DNA from 2 places in the Nitrospirillum amazonense genome. Region 1 is predicted to be linked to the other one. Evidence: riboswitches for the same ligand, from Rfam matches in the RefSeq annotation. Region 1 holds a riboswitch; the other holds the start of a gene.
What was found. A riboswitch is a leader RNA that binds a small molecule or an ion and turns the genes downstream of it on or off. The one in region 1 is predicted to bind thiamine pyrophosphate.
Positions count from the first base shown of each region.

Region 2: it holds a riboswitch for thiamine pyrophosphate, as region 1 does, so the genes downstream of both, thiC (phosphomethylpyrimidine synthase ThiC) here and thiO (glycine oxidase ThiO) in region 1, are expected to answer to the same signal.

Region 1 covers NZ_JARPAF010000002.1:60,473-68,058, forward strand. The annotation lists gene polA (DNA polymerase I) at 1-116, shown strand, start outside; gene P5F91_RS06285 (thiamine phosphate synthase) at 166-747, opposite strand; gene thiG (thiazole synthase) at 756-1,529, opposite strand; gene thiS (sulfur carrier protein ThiS) at 1,522-1,725, opposite strand; gene thiO (glycine oxidase ThiO) at 1,722-2,942, opposite strand; TPP riboswitch at 2,910-3,019, opposite strand; gene motA (flagellar motor stator protein MotA) at 3,207-4,067, shown strand; gene P5F91_RS06310 (DJ-1/PfpI family protein) at 4,428-5,030, shown strand; gene P5F91_RS06315 (COX15/CtaA family protein) at 5,108-6,175, opposite strand; gene P5F91_RS06320 (S9 family peptidase) at 6,267-7,586, opposite strand, start outside.
Region 2 covers NZ_JARPAF010000004.1:525,932-533,517, forward strand. The annotation lists gene P5F91_RS23155 (glycoside hydrolase family 99-like domain-containing protein) at 1-1,047, shown strand, start outside; gene P5F91_RS23160 (FAD-dependent oxidoreductase) at 1,033-2,181, opposite strand; gene P5F91_RS23165 (TetR/AcrR family transcriptional regulator C-terminal domain-containing protein) at 2,262-2,963, shown strand; gene P5F91_RS23170 (glutathione S-transferase family protein) at 2,994-3,638, opposite strand; gene thiC (phosphomethylpyrimidine synthase ThiC) at 3,788-5,656, opposite strand; TPP riboswitch at 5,826-5,936, opposite strand; gene P5F91_RS23180 (lysozyme inhibitor LprI family protein) at 6,036-7,457, opposite strand; gene P5F91_RS23185 (lysozyme inhibitor LprI family protein) at 7,476-7,586, opposite strand, start outside.

The DNA.
Region 1 (7,586 bases):
CGGAGGTGGACGCCACCGTCCCCGTGGTGCGCCAGGTGATGGAGGGCGCCGCCAGCCTGTCCGTGCCCCTGGTGGCCGAGGCCGGCACGGGGCGGAGTTGGGGCGAGGCGCACTGAGCGCGCTTCAGGCGCCGGCGCCAGCATTCGCTGCCTCGGCTGTCCTCGCCTAGCCCCACGCCGCCAGCAGGTCCCGCACCACGGCGCCTGGGTCGGCCGCGCGCATGACAGTGCCCATGACGGCCAGGCCAGCGGCGCCAGCCGCGCGGGCCTGCGCCGCGTTGACAGCAGTGATGCCGCCGAGCGCCAGGGCACCGGGCAGGCGGGATAGCGCCTGGGGGCCCAGGGCGGGACCATAGCCGGGCTTGGATGGCGTCTCGAAAATGGGGCTGAGGGTGGCGTAGTCGGCGCCGCCCAGGCCCTCCTCCGGATGGTGGCGGGACAGGCCGACCAGCGCCTGGGCCCCCAAGCGAGCGCGGGCCGCCGCCACGTCGCCGCCCGCCCCCAGATGCACGCCGTCACACAGCATCGCCGCCGCCAGGTCGCCGTGCACCGTCAGCAGGGCGCCGTGGTGACGGGCGATGGGGACCAGCCGGCGCACCAGATCCAGCCGGTCCTGGGCGGCCAGGTTCTTTTCCCGCACGCTGGCCCAGCGGCAGCCGGCGGCGAACACGCGGTCCAGCACTTGGGGCAGCGGCAAGGACGCCTGTCGGCGGTCGGTGATGACCAGCAGGGGTGGGGCGGGCAACACCACCCCACCTATCCCCCGATCAGCCCCAGCTCTGGGCTGGAGGCTTCGGCGCGGGTGCGCTTCGGGATGCGGCCGGCCAGGCGGGCAAGGCGACCTGCGATGACGGCGTGGCCCATGGCGGCCGCCATGCGCACCGGGTCCTTGCTCTTGGACACGGCGGTGTTCAGCAGCACGGCGTCGCAGCCCAGTTCCATAGCCAGGGCGGCGTCAGAGGCGGTGCCGATGCCGGCGTCCAGGATGACCGGCACCGTGCTGCGCGCGCATATCATTTCGATATTGTAAGGATTGAGGATTCCCAGCCCCGTGCCGATGGGCGCCCCCAGGGGCATGACGGCGGCGCAGCCGACGTCGGCCAGACGGCGACAGACGATGGGGTCGTCGGTGCAATAGGGCAGGACGGTGAAACCGTCGTCCACAAGCTGGGCGGCAGCGGTCACCAACTGCTCCACATCCGGGTACAGCGTCTCGCGGTCGCCGATCAGTTCCAGCTTGATCCAGCTGGTGTCCAGCGCCTCGCGCGCCAGCTGGGCGGTCAGCACGGCGTCCTTCACCGTGGCGCAGCCGGCGGTGTTGGGCAGCAGCCAGGCCCTGTCGCGCACGAGGTCCAGGATGCCCTCGGCCCCGCCCTCCATATCCACCCGGCGGATGGAGACGGTGACCACTTCAGCGCCCGACGCCGCCAAGCTGTCCAGGAACACCTGCTGGTTGGGATAGCCCGCCGTGCCCAAGAACAGGCGGGAGGTGAACGCCTTGCCGGCGATGCGGAACAGGTCTTCAGCCACCTTGCAGCACCTTCACGATTTCGATGGCGTCGCCGTCGGCGACGGCACGCTCCGCCCAGCGGGCACGCGGCACCACGGTGCCGTTGATGGCCACGGCGATGCCGCGGGAATCCGGCCCCACCCCCGCCTCGCCCAACAGGGCCGGCAGGTCCAGGCCGTCCGCATGGTCGCGGGCCTTGCCGTTCACGGTGATCATGCACGCCTCACGTCAAGCTCAGTTCGCTGGCCAAATCGCCCGATGCCGAAGGGCGCCAGCAGCGGGTCCACCCGGCCGGTCAGGATGTGGTCGGCGACCAGGTCGGCCGTGCCGGGCGTCAGCAGGATGCCGTTGCGGTGGTGGCCGGTGGCCATGACCAGGCCGGCGACCTCGGGCACGGGCCCCAGGATGGGGGCGTCGTCGCGGCTGCCGGGGCGGTGGCCCACCCACATCTCCTCGATGGGCAGTTCCTCCACCCCGGGCAGGGCCCGCCACGCGGCCTCCAGCAGGGCCAGCACGCCGCCGGCCGTCAGATGGTCGTCCCAGCCCTTGTCCTCGGTCGTGGCGCCCACGATCAGGCGCCCGTCCAGACGGGGCACCAGATAGCATTTGGGCGGCCACACCACATGGCGCAACAGCGGCTGGGCCGGGTCCATGCGCAGGGCCAGCATCTGGCCCTTCACCGGCCGCACCGGCGGCACCGCGCCTTCCGGCAGGCCTGGCAACTGGCGCGACCAGGCGCCGGCCGCCAGCGCCACCACGTCGGCGGGCTTCAGCGCGCCATCCACCACCACGCCATCGGTGCGGCCCGCCGTCAGCGACAGCGCCTCCACGGCCGCGCCCTCGTGCAGGCGGGCGCCCGCCTTCAATGCCGCGGCCTTCAGCGCCACGGCCAGCTTGCGGTTGTCCACCTGGCCGTCATCGGCGCCCAGCACGCCGGCGGCGGCGCGGGGGTTCAGCCACGGCTCACGCTCCTTCACCTGCGCGCCATTCAGCCAGGCGACATTGAGGCCCAAGGACCGCTGGAACTCGAAGCCGCTGCGCAGCACCTCCACATCGTCGCGAGTCAGGGCCACCTGCACCGTGCCGTCCGTGCGCAGGTCGACGGGCAGGCCGCTGTAAGCCTCCAGCTCGGCGGCGAAGGCGGGCCAGCGGCGCTGGCTGTCCAGGGTCAGGGGCAGCAGCGCCTGCTCCCCCGGTTCCGTCTCCACGGCGGCCGCCAGCATACCGGCGGCGGCATGGGTGGCACCCCGGCCAGCGGTCCCCCGATCATAGATGTCGACCGCGCAGCCGGCGGCGGCCAGGCGCCAGGCGATTGACAGGCCGATGCAGCCGGCACCGATGACGACCACCCGGGGGGCGACGGACGGCTTGGCAAATGAATGGCCCGAAGGCGGATGATAGGTCACGGTCTCGCGATCTCCCTTCGCCGGCATGATCCGGAGCAGGTTCCATGGGTCTGATCTCAGCCGCGGGCCCGGTGGTCAGGCGGGCGGCACCCCAGTCGATGGCGGGAACGATGGCGGACGGGGCGTCCGAATTCAAGGGTCTTGCCGTCATGGCTGGGTGACAGGGCGGCGTTCGACATCCCCCGTCCGGGCGCGCCGATGCGCCGTCGGCCTACCCCATCAGGGATTTGACAAGTAGGCCGATTGTCTGGACTCTGCGAACCTTAGGGGTCCAGCTACCAAGGTCTGCTCATGTTTGCCGCCATCGGCCTGCTCGGCGTGTTCATCTGCGTGTTCGGGTCGTTCATGATTTTCGGCGGCAAGATCGGCATCATCCTTGAGGCCCTGCCTGGCGAATTCATGACCATCGGCGGCGCCGCCATCTGCGGCTTCATGGTGGCGAACAGCACCCACACCATCAAGCAGGCGCTGGGTGCGGTGAAGCGCATCTTCCCCGGCGCGAAGTTCCACAAAAAGGAATACATGGAGCTGCTGTCGCTGCTCTATCAAATCCTGAAGACGATGAAGACCAAGGGCGTGCTGGCCATCGAGCAGCACATCGAAAAGCCCCTGGAAAGCAACATCTTCAACGCCTACCCCTCGATCATGAAGGATCCGTTCACGGTCAAGTTCATCGCGGACTACCTGCGCATGTTCTCCATCGGCGTGGACAACCCGCATGAACTTGAGGCGCTGATGGAGCAGGAGATCGACAAGGCCAAGCACGAGGACCTGCACTCCAGCCACGCCTTCCAGACCATGGCCGACGCCATGCCCGCCCTGGGCATCGTGGCCGCCGTGCTGGGCGTCATCAAGACCATGGCGTCCATCACCGAGCCGCCCGAGGTGCTGGGCAAGCTGATCGGTGGCGCCCTGGTCGGCACCTTCATGGGTATCTTCCTGTCCTACTGCATCATCGCCCCCATCGCCTCGCGGCTGAAGGGCGTGGCGGAGGAGGAGAACCAGTTCTACCACGTCATCCGGGCGGCCATCACATCCCACCTGGCGGGCTACGCGCCCCAGGTGTCCATCGAGGCGGCACGAAAAAAGGTGCCGACGGAGTACATGCCCGACTTCAACGAGTTGGAAGAGGCGCTGTCGGCGATTAATTGACGCCGGCAGGCGGCGGGCGCCCCCCATCCCAAAGTTTAGGTCAAGGCGGGCGCGAGCGTGCCAGAGCCCGGCCATGCACCCGCAACCCAGCCATGCCGCACTGCAACCCCGATTCGGTCTTAATGCGATTGACCTGGGGCGCCGGAGAGGCCAACTACGGTGCCATGCGAATAGAGCGTCATCCCATCGGCCCGGCATGCATCACGACAGCCGCCCACGCCTGACGCTTTGCCATGGCCGCCTGTTCCTGGGCGGCCATTTTCACGAGGCAGCATCCATCGCGCCTTGCCAACGGCGCCGTCCCCTGGGGAACGGCGACGGGCGGGTGTCGGGCCGCCGAAACAACATAGGAGACGTAATTTGACCGATCAGCCGCTCGCTGGAAAAGCCGTTGCCATCCTCATCGCCAACGGCTTCGAAGAAGTGGAAATGACCGAAGCCCAGCGCGCCCTACTGCGCGCCGGCGCCGCGCCCAAGATCATCTCGCCCGAGCAGGGTCTCGTGAACGGCTGGCACGGTACGTCCTGGGGCCACTACTTCCCCACGGACAAGCAGATTGGCGAGGTGCTGGCCGCCGACTTCGACCTGCTGGTCCTGCCGGGCGGTGAGCGCAGCGTGACCAAGCTGGCCGCTAACCCGCACACCCGTCGCATCATCGGCAGCTTCATGGACGCCGGCAAGGGCGTCGCCGCCATCAACCACGGCGTCCAGCTGCTGGCCGTGGCCCAGCGTCTGAAGGGCCGCACCGTGACCGGCAACGAGGCGATCCGCGAGACCGTCGAGGCCGCCGGCGCCACCTGGGTGGCCGAGGAAGGCCAGAACATGAACATCGACCGCCAGCTGCTGACCGCCCGCGGTCCGGAAGAGGTGGTGCCGGAGTTCATCGAGACCATGCTGCGCGTCTTCGCCGACGCCATCGAGTACCGCCGTCAGCTGCTGGCCGAGAAGGCCGCCGCCGCCTGATCAGGCCGGCATACGGAATGAAAAAAGGGCGCGTGGCATCCAGCTTCGCGCCCTTTTTGTTTATCCAGATGAGGCGCTCACCCCCGCCGGTATTCCACCACCGTCCAGGTGAACAGGCCCAGCAGGACCAGGGCGCCGGCCTGGTGGGTAGCGGCCACGTGCACCGGCACGAACATCAGCAGGGTGCTGATGCCCAGGCTGATCTGCACCAGCACCATCGCGGCCACGGCGATGGCCAACGTCCGCACCCGGCCCTGGACGTCAGCACGCAGGGCGCGGAAGGCGTAGGACCAGACCACCAGGCCGGTCAGGATGGCCAGCCAGCGGTGGGTGAACTGCACCGCCGCCGTGTTCTCCAGGATGTTCAGCCAGATGGGGCTGAGGTTCCACATCTCCTCCGGCGCGAAGGTGCCGTTCATCAGCGGCCAGGTGTTGTAGGCCTGGCCCGCGTCCAGCCCGGCGGTGAAGGCACCCCACACCATGGTGGTGGCGACCAGGGCCATGGCAATACCGGCGTGGCGGCGCAAACTGCCGCGCGCCCGGTGCAGGCTGCCACTGGCGGCAGGGAACAGCAGCGGCAGGGCCGTGGCCAGCATGGCGACATAGATCAGCACCGCCAGCGACAGGTGGGCCGCCAGGCGGTAGTGGCTGACATCGGGCCGGTTCACCAGGCCGCTCTTGACCATGTACCAGCCCAAGGCGCCCTGCAGCCCGCCCAGAACGAACAGGCCGGCCAGGCGCGGCACCAGGCTGCGCGGCACGCGGCGGGTGGCGAGAAAGACCAGGAAGGGCAACAGGAAGACGAGGCCGATCAGGCGCCCCACCAGGCGGTGGAACCACTCCCAAAAGAAGATGCCCTTGAACTGCGCCAGGTCCATGCCGCTGTGCTTCAGCGCGAATTCCGGCGTGGCCTGGTACTTGGCGAACTCCTCCGCCCAGGCGGCGTCCGACAGGGGCGGCAGGGCACCCGTCACCGGCTTCCATTCCGTGATCGACAAGCCGCTTTCCGTCAGGCGGGTGATGGCGCCGATGACGGCCATGGCGAATACCAAGCCGGCACAGACCAGCAGCCAGATGCCGATGGCGCGATAGGGCGCGCGGGTGGCGGCACGGGCGCGGGCGGTGGGGAAAGGCGTGACGGTCACGGGATGGGGCCTTTGAAAAGTAAAGGGCTGGAGCGGACTATAAGCCCGCCCCAGCCCCCCTTACAAATGCCCGGCATTGGACGAATTGCCCTTACAGCCCCTTGCCGAAGGCCCGCAGCAGGAAGGCCTGGGTCAGGGCCACCTCCTTCAGCTTGTCGAAGCGGCCGGCGGCACCGGCGTGGCCGGCCCCCATCTCGGTGCGCGACAGCAGGACATGGTCGTCGGTCTTGAGCGTCCGCAGCTTGGCCGTCCACTTGGCTGGTTCCCAATAGGTGACGCGCGGGTCGCTGAGGCCCGCGGTGATCAGCAGGTGGGGATAGGCCTTGGCCGCCACGTTGTCGTAGGGGCTGTAGGACTTCAGCCGCTGATAGACCTCGGGCTCGTTGGGATTGCCCCACTCGTCATACTCGATGACCGTCAGGGGCAGGCTGTCGTCCAGCATGGTGTTGACCACGTCGACGAAGGGCACCTGGGCCACGATGGCGCGGAACAGGCCCTCGGGCGCCATGTTGGCCACCGCACCCATCAGCAGGCCGCCGGCGCTGCCGCCCTCGGCCGAGATGTTGCCGGCCTTGGCATAGCCCTGGCCCGCCAGGAACTGCGCGGCATCGATGAAGTCGGTGAAGCTGTTGATCTTCTTCTCCAGCTTGCCGTCCTCGTACCAGCCGCGCCCCAGTTCATCACCGCCGCGGATGTGGGCGATGGCGAAAGCGAAGCCCCGATCCAGCAGGCCCAGCCGGTTGGCCGAAAAATAAGGGTCGATGCCGTTGCCGTACGCGCCATAGGCGTAGAGGTGCAGGGCGCCGGAGCCATCCTTGGGAAAGTCGCGGCGGTGGACGATGGAGACGGGGATCAGCGTGCCGTCGCGCGCCGGGGCCATCAGGCGGGCGCTGACATACTGGTCGGCGTCGTAGCCGCTGGGAATTTCCTGGACCTTGCGGATGGCCAAAGTGCGGTCGTTCAGGTCGTAGTCGTAGACCGTGGGCGGCGTCGCCAGCGACTGGTAGCGCAGGCGCAGCAGGCCGCCGTCATAGTCGAAGTTGGCGCCGGGGCCGACCTCGAACGCCGCGTCGGGGAAGGCGATGTCGTGGGCGCCACCTTTCTTATCCAGCACCCGCACCACCTGGGCGCCGTCCACCCGGGCATAGACCACCAGCCAGTCGCGGAACGCCATGTGGCCGGTGAGGTAGGTGCGGTCGGCCGGGGCGATGACCTCCACCCAGTTGGCCTCCGCCGTATCGGCCAGCGGCGCCTTCACCAGGCGGAAGTTGCGGTGGGTGTCGTTGGTGATGATCCAGGCGGTGTCGCCCTGATCCTCGACATTGTATTCGTGACCCTGGCGGCGGGGCAGGACCAGGCGGGGCTCACCCTCCGGCTGCGCGGCGTCCAGAAGCCGCACCTCGGTCGACAC
Region 2 (7,586 bases), on a different contig from region 1:
GCGCTGGACGCCTATCCCGCCCGCCGTCATCACAGCCCCCTGCTGCAGCCGGGCAAAGCGCTGGGGCGCTACGATCTGGCGGACGCGGCCGGCGCCGGCCGGGTGGTGGCGGTGGCGCGCGCCACCGGCATCGGCGGTTTCGTCCTGGATTGCCACCGGCTTGAGGGCGGTTACCTCACGGGGGCGGAGTGCCTGGACGCCTGGTGTGATGACGATTTCGGCCTGGCCTTCCGCTGGACGCCGGCGCCGGTGGACGACCCGGCCTCCGACGCAGCCGCCCTGATGGCGGCCATTGCCGGTTTCAGCCCTTTGTTGGCCGACGGCCGCCAGGTGCTGGTGGTGAATGAGCCCTACACGATGCCCGACCCGGCGGGCACGGTGGCCCTGCTGCGCCAGGCGGCCGCCGCGGCCGGCCTGGGCGGCCTCTACCTTATCGCCACGGCGGCGGAGGTGCGCGGCGGCCTGCTGGATGCTGGCTTCGACGCCTTGCTGGACCCAAGCCCGGCGCAGTGGCGCTCCTGCAAGCCGGCGGAGCTGCTGAACGGTTATACCTTCCTGCAGGCGGAGGCGGGGCATGCCGACGGCGGCATGTTCGACGACACCATCATGAGCTATGCCCAGTTCGTGAACAGCCGCATGGTCGACCGCCCCAGCCGGGGCAAGGTCTTCCCCCGCGTGGTGCTGGACTTCGCCGATTGGCCCGACCATCCCCAGGGCGGCGCGACGCTGCTGGCCAGCACCAGCTCCGTGCTCTACCGCCGCTTCCTGGCTGGGGCCATGGTCCATGTCGCCCAGCATTTCCCGGAAGCGGAGCGGCTGGTCTTCATCGACAGCTGGAACCATTGGCGCCAGCGCAGCCAGATCGAGCCCACCACCCAGTTCGGCAGCACCGTGCTGGATGAGACCGCCAACGGCATCCGCCAGGGCGGCTACGTCGCCCTGACCCGTGTGGGCCAACCCACCCCCGGCCGCTCGCCCGGTGTGGATTACGACGCCATCGCCGCCCTGTGCCGCGAGATCGAGGAGGAACTGTCAGCCTTCCCCTGAGGCATCCCGGCGTGCGAAGGCGCCGGCGAAGAAGTCAAGCAAGCCGAAGGGCGCGCTGTCGCCCAGGCAGAGATCCAGGATGCGGTGAGCGCCGGCGGCGGCGGCCGCGCCGCGCGGGAACATCACGGATTCATAGGCGGCCAGCGCCGCCTCGATATCGCCGGGGTGGGCCGCGATGGCCTGCGCCAGCTCAGCACCATCCAGCATGGCCAGGTTGGCGCCTTCGCCGGCCGGCGGGGCCAGGTGGGCGGCGTCACCCAGCAGCGTCACGCCTGGCACCCGGTCCCAGCGGTGGCCGATGGGCAGGGTGTGGAGCAGGCGCGGCACGGGCGGCGTGTCGCTGTGGGTGATCAGCGTGGTCAGGGCCGGGGCCCAGCCGTCGAACTCGGCCGCGATGCGGGCCTTGGCGGCGGCCGCGTCGCCGAAGTCGATGGCGGCGATCCATTCCGCCGGCCGCCGCAGCCCGATATAGGCGTGCAGCGTGCCGCCGGGCTCACGGTGGGCGAAGATGCCCCGGCCGGGCGTCATGGCGAACATCCCACCGCCGCCCACCGCCTGGGCCGTCGCCGGATATCGCGCGTCGGCATCGAACAGGTAGGTATCGATGAAGGTGGCGCCGGCATAGGCGGGCGTGGCGTCCGACAGCAGCGGCCGCACCTTGGACCAGGCGCCATCGGCCCCGACCAGCAGGCCGGTGGTCACGCTGGCCCCATCCGTGAAGGTCAGTTCATGCCGCCCGTCGCCCAGCGCCGCCACGCGCGCCAGCTTCCGGCCCCACTGGACGGTTCCCGCTGGCAGGCTGTCCAGCAGCAGGCGCCGCAGCTCCCCCCGCAGCACCTCGGGCCGGCCGCCCGTGCCGTCGTCCGGCTGGTCCATCAGCACGGCGCCCTGGGGGTCCAGCACCCGCGACGCCTCCCCACCGGCATGGATCAGGGCGCGAAACGGGTCGAACAGGCCGGCGGCCTTCAGCGCCAGCTGACCGTCCCGCTCATGGATGTCCAGCATGCCGCCCTGGGCGCGGGCGCCGGCCGACCCCTCCGCCTCATAGACGATCGTGGGAATGCCGTGGACATGCAGGACGCGGGCGAGGGTGAGACCGCCCAGGCCGGCGCCGACGATGGTGACGGGTGTCATCTTGCTTCCTCAAAGGGATTGGAACGATGTTCCATAGATATTTAATTGGAACGGGGTTCCATGAATGTCAAGATGATCCCATGACGAAACGGACCGACCGGCGCGCGGACGCGCTTTCCAGGGAAAGGATCGTGGGGGCGGCGATCGCCATCCTCGATGCAGGCGGCGAGGGCGCCCTGACCTTCCGCGCGCTGGCGGCCCGCCTGGCGACGGGCAGCGGGGCCATCTACTGGCATGTCGCCGACAAGGACGCGCTGTTGGCGGCGGCCACCGACCATGTCGTCACGCGGGCCATGGCAGGGGCGATATCCGGGGCGATATCCGGGGCCATATCCGAGACCGGGGCCGGCGGGGCGGACCCGCGCGAGGCCATCCGGGTGATCGCCCTGGCCATGTTCGACGCCATCGACGCGCACCCTTGGGTGGGCGCCCAGTTCTCCCGCGCGCCGTGGCAGCCGGCGATGCTGCGGGTGTTTGAGGCCATAGGCGGCCGGCTGTGGGAACTGGGCGTGCCGGAGGGGGCGTGGTTCAACGCCTGGTCGGCGCTGGTGACCTATATCTTCGGCGCCGCCGGGCAGAACGCGGCGAACGCGCGCCTGCAGGCGCCGGGGACGGATCGCTCGGCGGCGCTGGCGGACATCGCCGGGGGATGGGCGCGGCTGGATCCGGCCGACTATCCCTTCCTGCGTCGGGTGGCGCCGCAGCTGGCGGCGCACGATGACCGTGACCAGTTCCTGGCCGGCATCGACCTCATCCTGGCCGGTATCGGGACGGTGCGATAGGCGGTTCCCCGGCGGTTCCGCGGCGGAAGATCACGACGCCGCCACGGCGGCGGCCCAGGCCTTGGTGGCCTGGCAGGTGTCCATGGCCCGCCGATAGGCGTCGCGGCCGCTGGTGCGGGCGATGTAGGCGCGCTGCGCCTCGTTGAGGGTGTAGCCGCCGGCCCGCTGGGCGAACTCAAGCGCGTAGGTCACGGAAATGTCGGCCGCCGTGAACGTCTCGCCGGCCATGTAAGGCGCGCGCGCCAGCTGGCGCGTCACCAGCCCCAGCCGGCTCTCGAACACCTCCAGCGCCTTGAGGGCGCCCCAGTTCCGGCGCTCCGCCTCGGGCGCCAGGTTGCGGCTGACGACGACGAAGTACATCGACGCGGCCAGGCCGGCTTCGCCCAGGTGCAGGAATTGCTGATAGGCGGGGAAGGCGGGATCCTGCGCGGCCGGCGCCAGCGGCGTGGGCCCGTACCGCGCGATCAGATATTCCATGATCGCGATGGACTCGACCAGGGTGGCATCGCCGTCCTGGAGCGCCGGGATGAAGCCGGCCGGGTTGATGGCCAGGTACTCCGGATCATTCTCGACGCCGGCGAGCAGATCCACCGGCCTCAGCCGATAGGGCAGCCCCATTTCCTCCAGCAGCCAGACGACGCGAAAGCCCCTTCCTTCGCCGAAGACGGTGATCATCGTCCACGATCCTCCCTATCTGAACCCGTGCCTGTCTGAACCCGTGGCCCGCGCATCAGGACACGGGCCCGGCACAAAGGACAATCCCCACCGGCGGGGTACCGGTGGGGATTGAACGGACGTCGGGATGCTGAACCCGGATGCGCGCCTCAGGGCGTGTGATAAATCTCCGCCCCCTGCGCCAGGAAGGCCTCCGACATCTCGGCCATGCCCTTCTCGGCTTCGACGAAGCTGCCCTCCACGCCGGCCAGGTCGCGCACCTCCTGGCTGATCTTCATGGAGCAGAACTTCGGCCCGCACATGCTGCAGAAGTGCGCCAGCTTGGCGCCGTCGGCGGGCAGGGTCTGGTCGTGGAACTTTTCCGCCGTTTCCGGGTCCAGCGACAGGTTGAACTGGTCGCGCCAGCGGAACTCGAACCGGGCGCGGCTGAGCGCGTCGTCGCGCAGGCGGGCGGCGGGGTGGCCCTTGGCGAGATCCGCCGCGTGCGCCGCCACCTTGTAGGTGACGACACCCACCTTCACGTCGTCGCGGTCGGGCAGGCCCAGATGCTCCTTGGGCGTCACGTAGCAGAGCATGGCGGTGCCGAACCAGCCGATCTGGGCGGCGCCGATGGCGCTGGTGATGTGGTCGTAGCCGGGCGCGATGTCGGTGGTGAGCGGCCCCAGCGTGTAGAACGGCGCCTCGCCGCACCACTGCAGCTGCAGGTCCATGTTCTCCTTGATCTTGTGCATGGGCACATGGCCCGGGCCCTCGATCATCACCTGCACGTCGTGCTTCCAGGCGATCTGCGTCAGCTCACCCAGTGTCTTCAGCTCGGCGAACTGGGCGGCGTCGTTGGCATCCGCGATGCTGCCGGGGCGCAGGCCGTCGCCCAGCGAGAAGGCCACGTCATAGGCCTTCATGATCTCGCAGATTTCCTCGAAGCGGGTGTAGAGGAAGTTCTCCTTGTGGTGCGCCAGGCACCACTTGGCCATGATGGACCCGCCGCGCGAGACGATGCCGGTGACGCGCTTGGCCGTCAGGGGGATGTGGGCCAGGCGCACGCCGGCATGGATGGTGAAATAGTCCACGCCCTGCTCGCACTGCTCGATCAGGGTGTCGCGGAACACCTCCCACGTCAGGTCCTCGGCCTTGCCGTTCACCTTCTCCAGCGCCTGGTAGATGGGAACGGTGCCGATGGGCACGGGGCTGTTGCGGATAATCCATTCGCGGATGGTGTGGATGTTGCGGCCGGTGGACAGGTCCATGACCGTGTCGGCCCCCCAGCGGATGGCCCACACCAGCTTGTCCACTTCTTCCGCGACGCTGGAGGTGACGGCGGAATTGCCGATGTTGGCGTTGATCTTGACCAGGAAGTTGCGGCCGATGGCCATCGGCTCCGATTCCGGGTGGTTGATGTTGTTGGGGATGATGGCGCGACCGCGCGCGATCTCATCCCGCACGAACTCCGGCGTCACGAAGTCCGGGATGGATGCCCCGAAGCTTTCGCCGTCGCGCTCCAGCTGTTCCTTCAGCGCCTGGCGGCCCAGGTTCTCGCGGATGGCGACGTATTCCATCTCCGGCGTCACGATGCCGGCGCGGGCGTAGGCCAGCTGCGTCACCGCCCTGACAACACCCCCGGGGCCATCCTTGGCGCGCAGGGGCAGGCGGCCGGCGCGGTCGAACACCGGCACGGGGCTGCTCTCGCCTTCCTTCAGGCCGTTGTCCACCGCCTTGATGGCGCGGCCCTCATAACGCTCCACATCGCCCCGGCCCTCGACCCAGGGGCGGCGCAGCTCCGCCAGGCCCAGGCGGATGTCGGTGGTCACGGCCGGGTCGGTGTAGGGGCCGGACGGGTCGTAGACGCGCACCGGCGGTTCATTGGCGCTGGGGCTCAGGTCGATCTCGCGCATGGCCACGCGCAGGTCGGGGTGCAGGGTGCCCGGGATGTGGACCTTGCGGGAGGCGGGCAGGGGCCCGGTGGTGACGGTGAAGCCGTCGTTCGCCGGAATCGCGGCCGGGGTCAGGGTATCGGGCATAGGGTCGTGCTCCTCCGTAGTCCGGCGCCCTTGGCTCTCTGGCCGCTGATGCGTCCGGCACGTCACATGTCGCCAACCCGGGGCAACGACGATGAGGGGGAGGAAGGCGGCCGCTGCAGTCGCGGCCTACAGGGCGGATGCGCGTGTGATCCCGTTGGCGGGTAGATACGCGAAGGCCCCTGTTCCCATCCCTACGCCGGTACGATCCGGATCAGGTTCAAAGGGTCCCCGCGTCTCTCCGCGGATCTCAGCGCCCTCCGGCGCACCCCTGGAACGAAGGCCGCACTGTGCGCGCCCGAGGGCGCAGGTGTCAATGGGGAGGGAAATGGGGTGGTGGGGGAATGGTTGGGCGACGCTCAGTTCTACCGATGGGTTCGCCTCAGTAAATTTGGACGGAGGAGACGGTCTTGATGCTGGGGTGACCGACGCGCACATGGTCGATGACGTAGCCGGCCACGGGCGTCAGTGTGTCGCCTTGCCCCCGCCAGACGCCCAAGATCATGGCGCCCACCCGCCAGCCCACGGTGCCGGGTGCGATGCGCACGGTCAGCGGTCCGTCCGGGCTTTGCCAGGTCATCAATGGCGACGACATCTCGAACGCCGAGAAGCCGCGATAATGCCAACCGGGAAAGTTCGGCATTCGAAAGGTCGCGTCCAATGGTTCATCCATCTCCTGTGGGGTCAGGTCTGGCAAGGTGGGGTAAGCGGGCCCACCAGCCGGATGAAAAGGACCCGCCTCTACCCATGGGCTGGCGCCCACCGTGGCCGCCCAACCGGGGGCCGCTTGCCGCAGGGCTTGGCAGACGGGCGCGCTGGCATTGCAGGTGCCTTCGCCCAGACGGTAGGCGGCTTGGTAGGTCACCTCGAGGTTGCAGGAGTCGCCCCAGCGGTCTTTCCTGGCCAGGCGGATGAACAGGGTTGAGCGCTCAGGTCCGGCCTTGGCCCGGATACTGTCCGCGTTCTGGGTGAAGAACAGAGGCTGTCCGCTGCCGTCCGTGCCGAAGCCGACGGTTTCCGTCCAGCAATAGGGCTGGGCGTGGTTTTCCGGCGGCGGCAGGGCGGGACCGGCTTTCCCGCTGGCGTCCAAGGGAAAGGCGGTGACGCTGACGCAATCGGCCGTGCCCCCCGTTGCCGTCACCGCCACGTGCGAGGACCCGAAGGGAACGATGGCTATGGCGTCGCCCCGCCGATTGATTGCCGCCGCCGGCAGCCGATGACGCCAAGTGGGGTCCAGTTTTTCCTCAGGCGCCGGAACCACGAGCCCGGCGGCGATCATCTGCCGATCCAGGGGAATTTGAAGCGGCGCATCGTCAGCGGTGCGGGCCAGGGTCAGCGTCATCGAAGCGCGAGGGCAAAACGACGGGTCACCTTCCCCTTTGCTCAGGGCCGTCAGCGCCGCCTGGCGTAGGGTCATCGTTTGGGACAGGCATTCCTCCTCCGTCGGCCACCCGACCGTCAGGGGCGACGTCGGCCTGGCGGGCCCTTGGCACAGGCGGTCCCGTGTAGCCAGCCATCGGCGCTGTTCGCCGACCAGTGCCGCCACATCCGTGCCGGCCTGAGTCAACACTTGCCTGTAAAGCCGCGCGACCTCCCTATCCTGGTCCGCCAGCTTCGGATCAGCGCAAATCGCGCGCTCGGTCGCCGTCTTGGCGGCAGCGCAGTCAAAGCCGGGGCCGGCGGCCTGCGCAATGCTGGAAAGAAACAGCGCGGCGGTGATCAGGGCGGGAAGGCGGTTCACGGCGGTAGGCAACCGGTGGTGGAGGTTGCCGACAGAATTAAACATCTTTGCCAGGAACGCCATAGGTGCTGACGGCGGGCCTCAGGGCCGGGCCGCCATCGTCACCGCCGGCACGCCCACCCGCACCTGGTTGATGGTGTAGGCCGCCACCGGGGTCAGGGTGTCGCCCTCCCGCCGCCAGGCGCCCAGGAT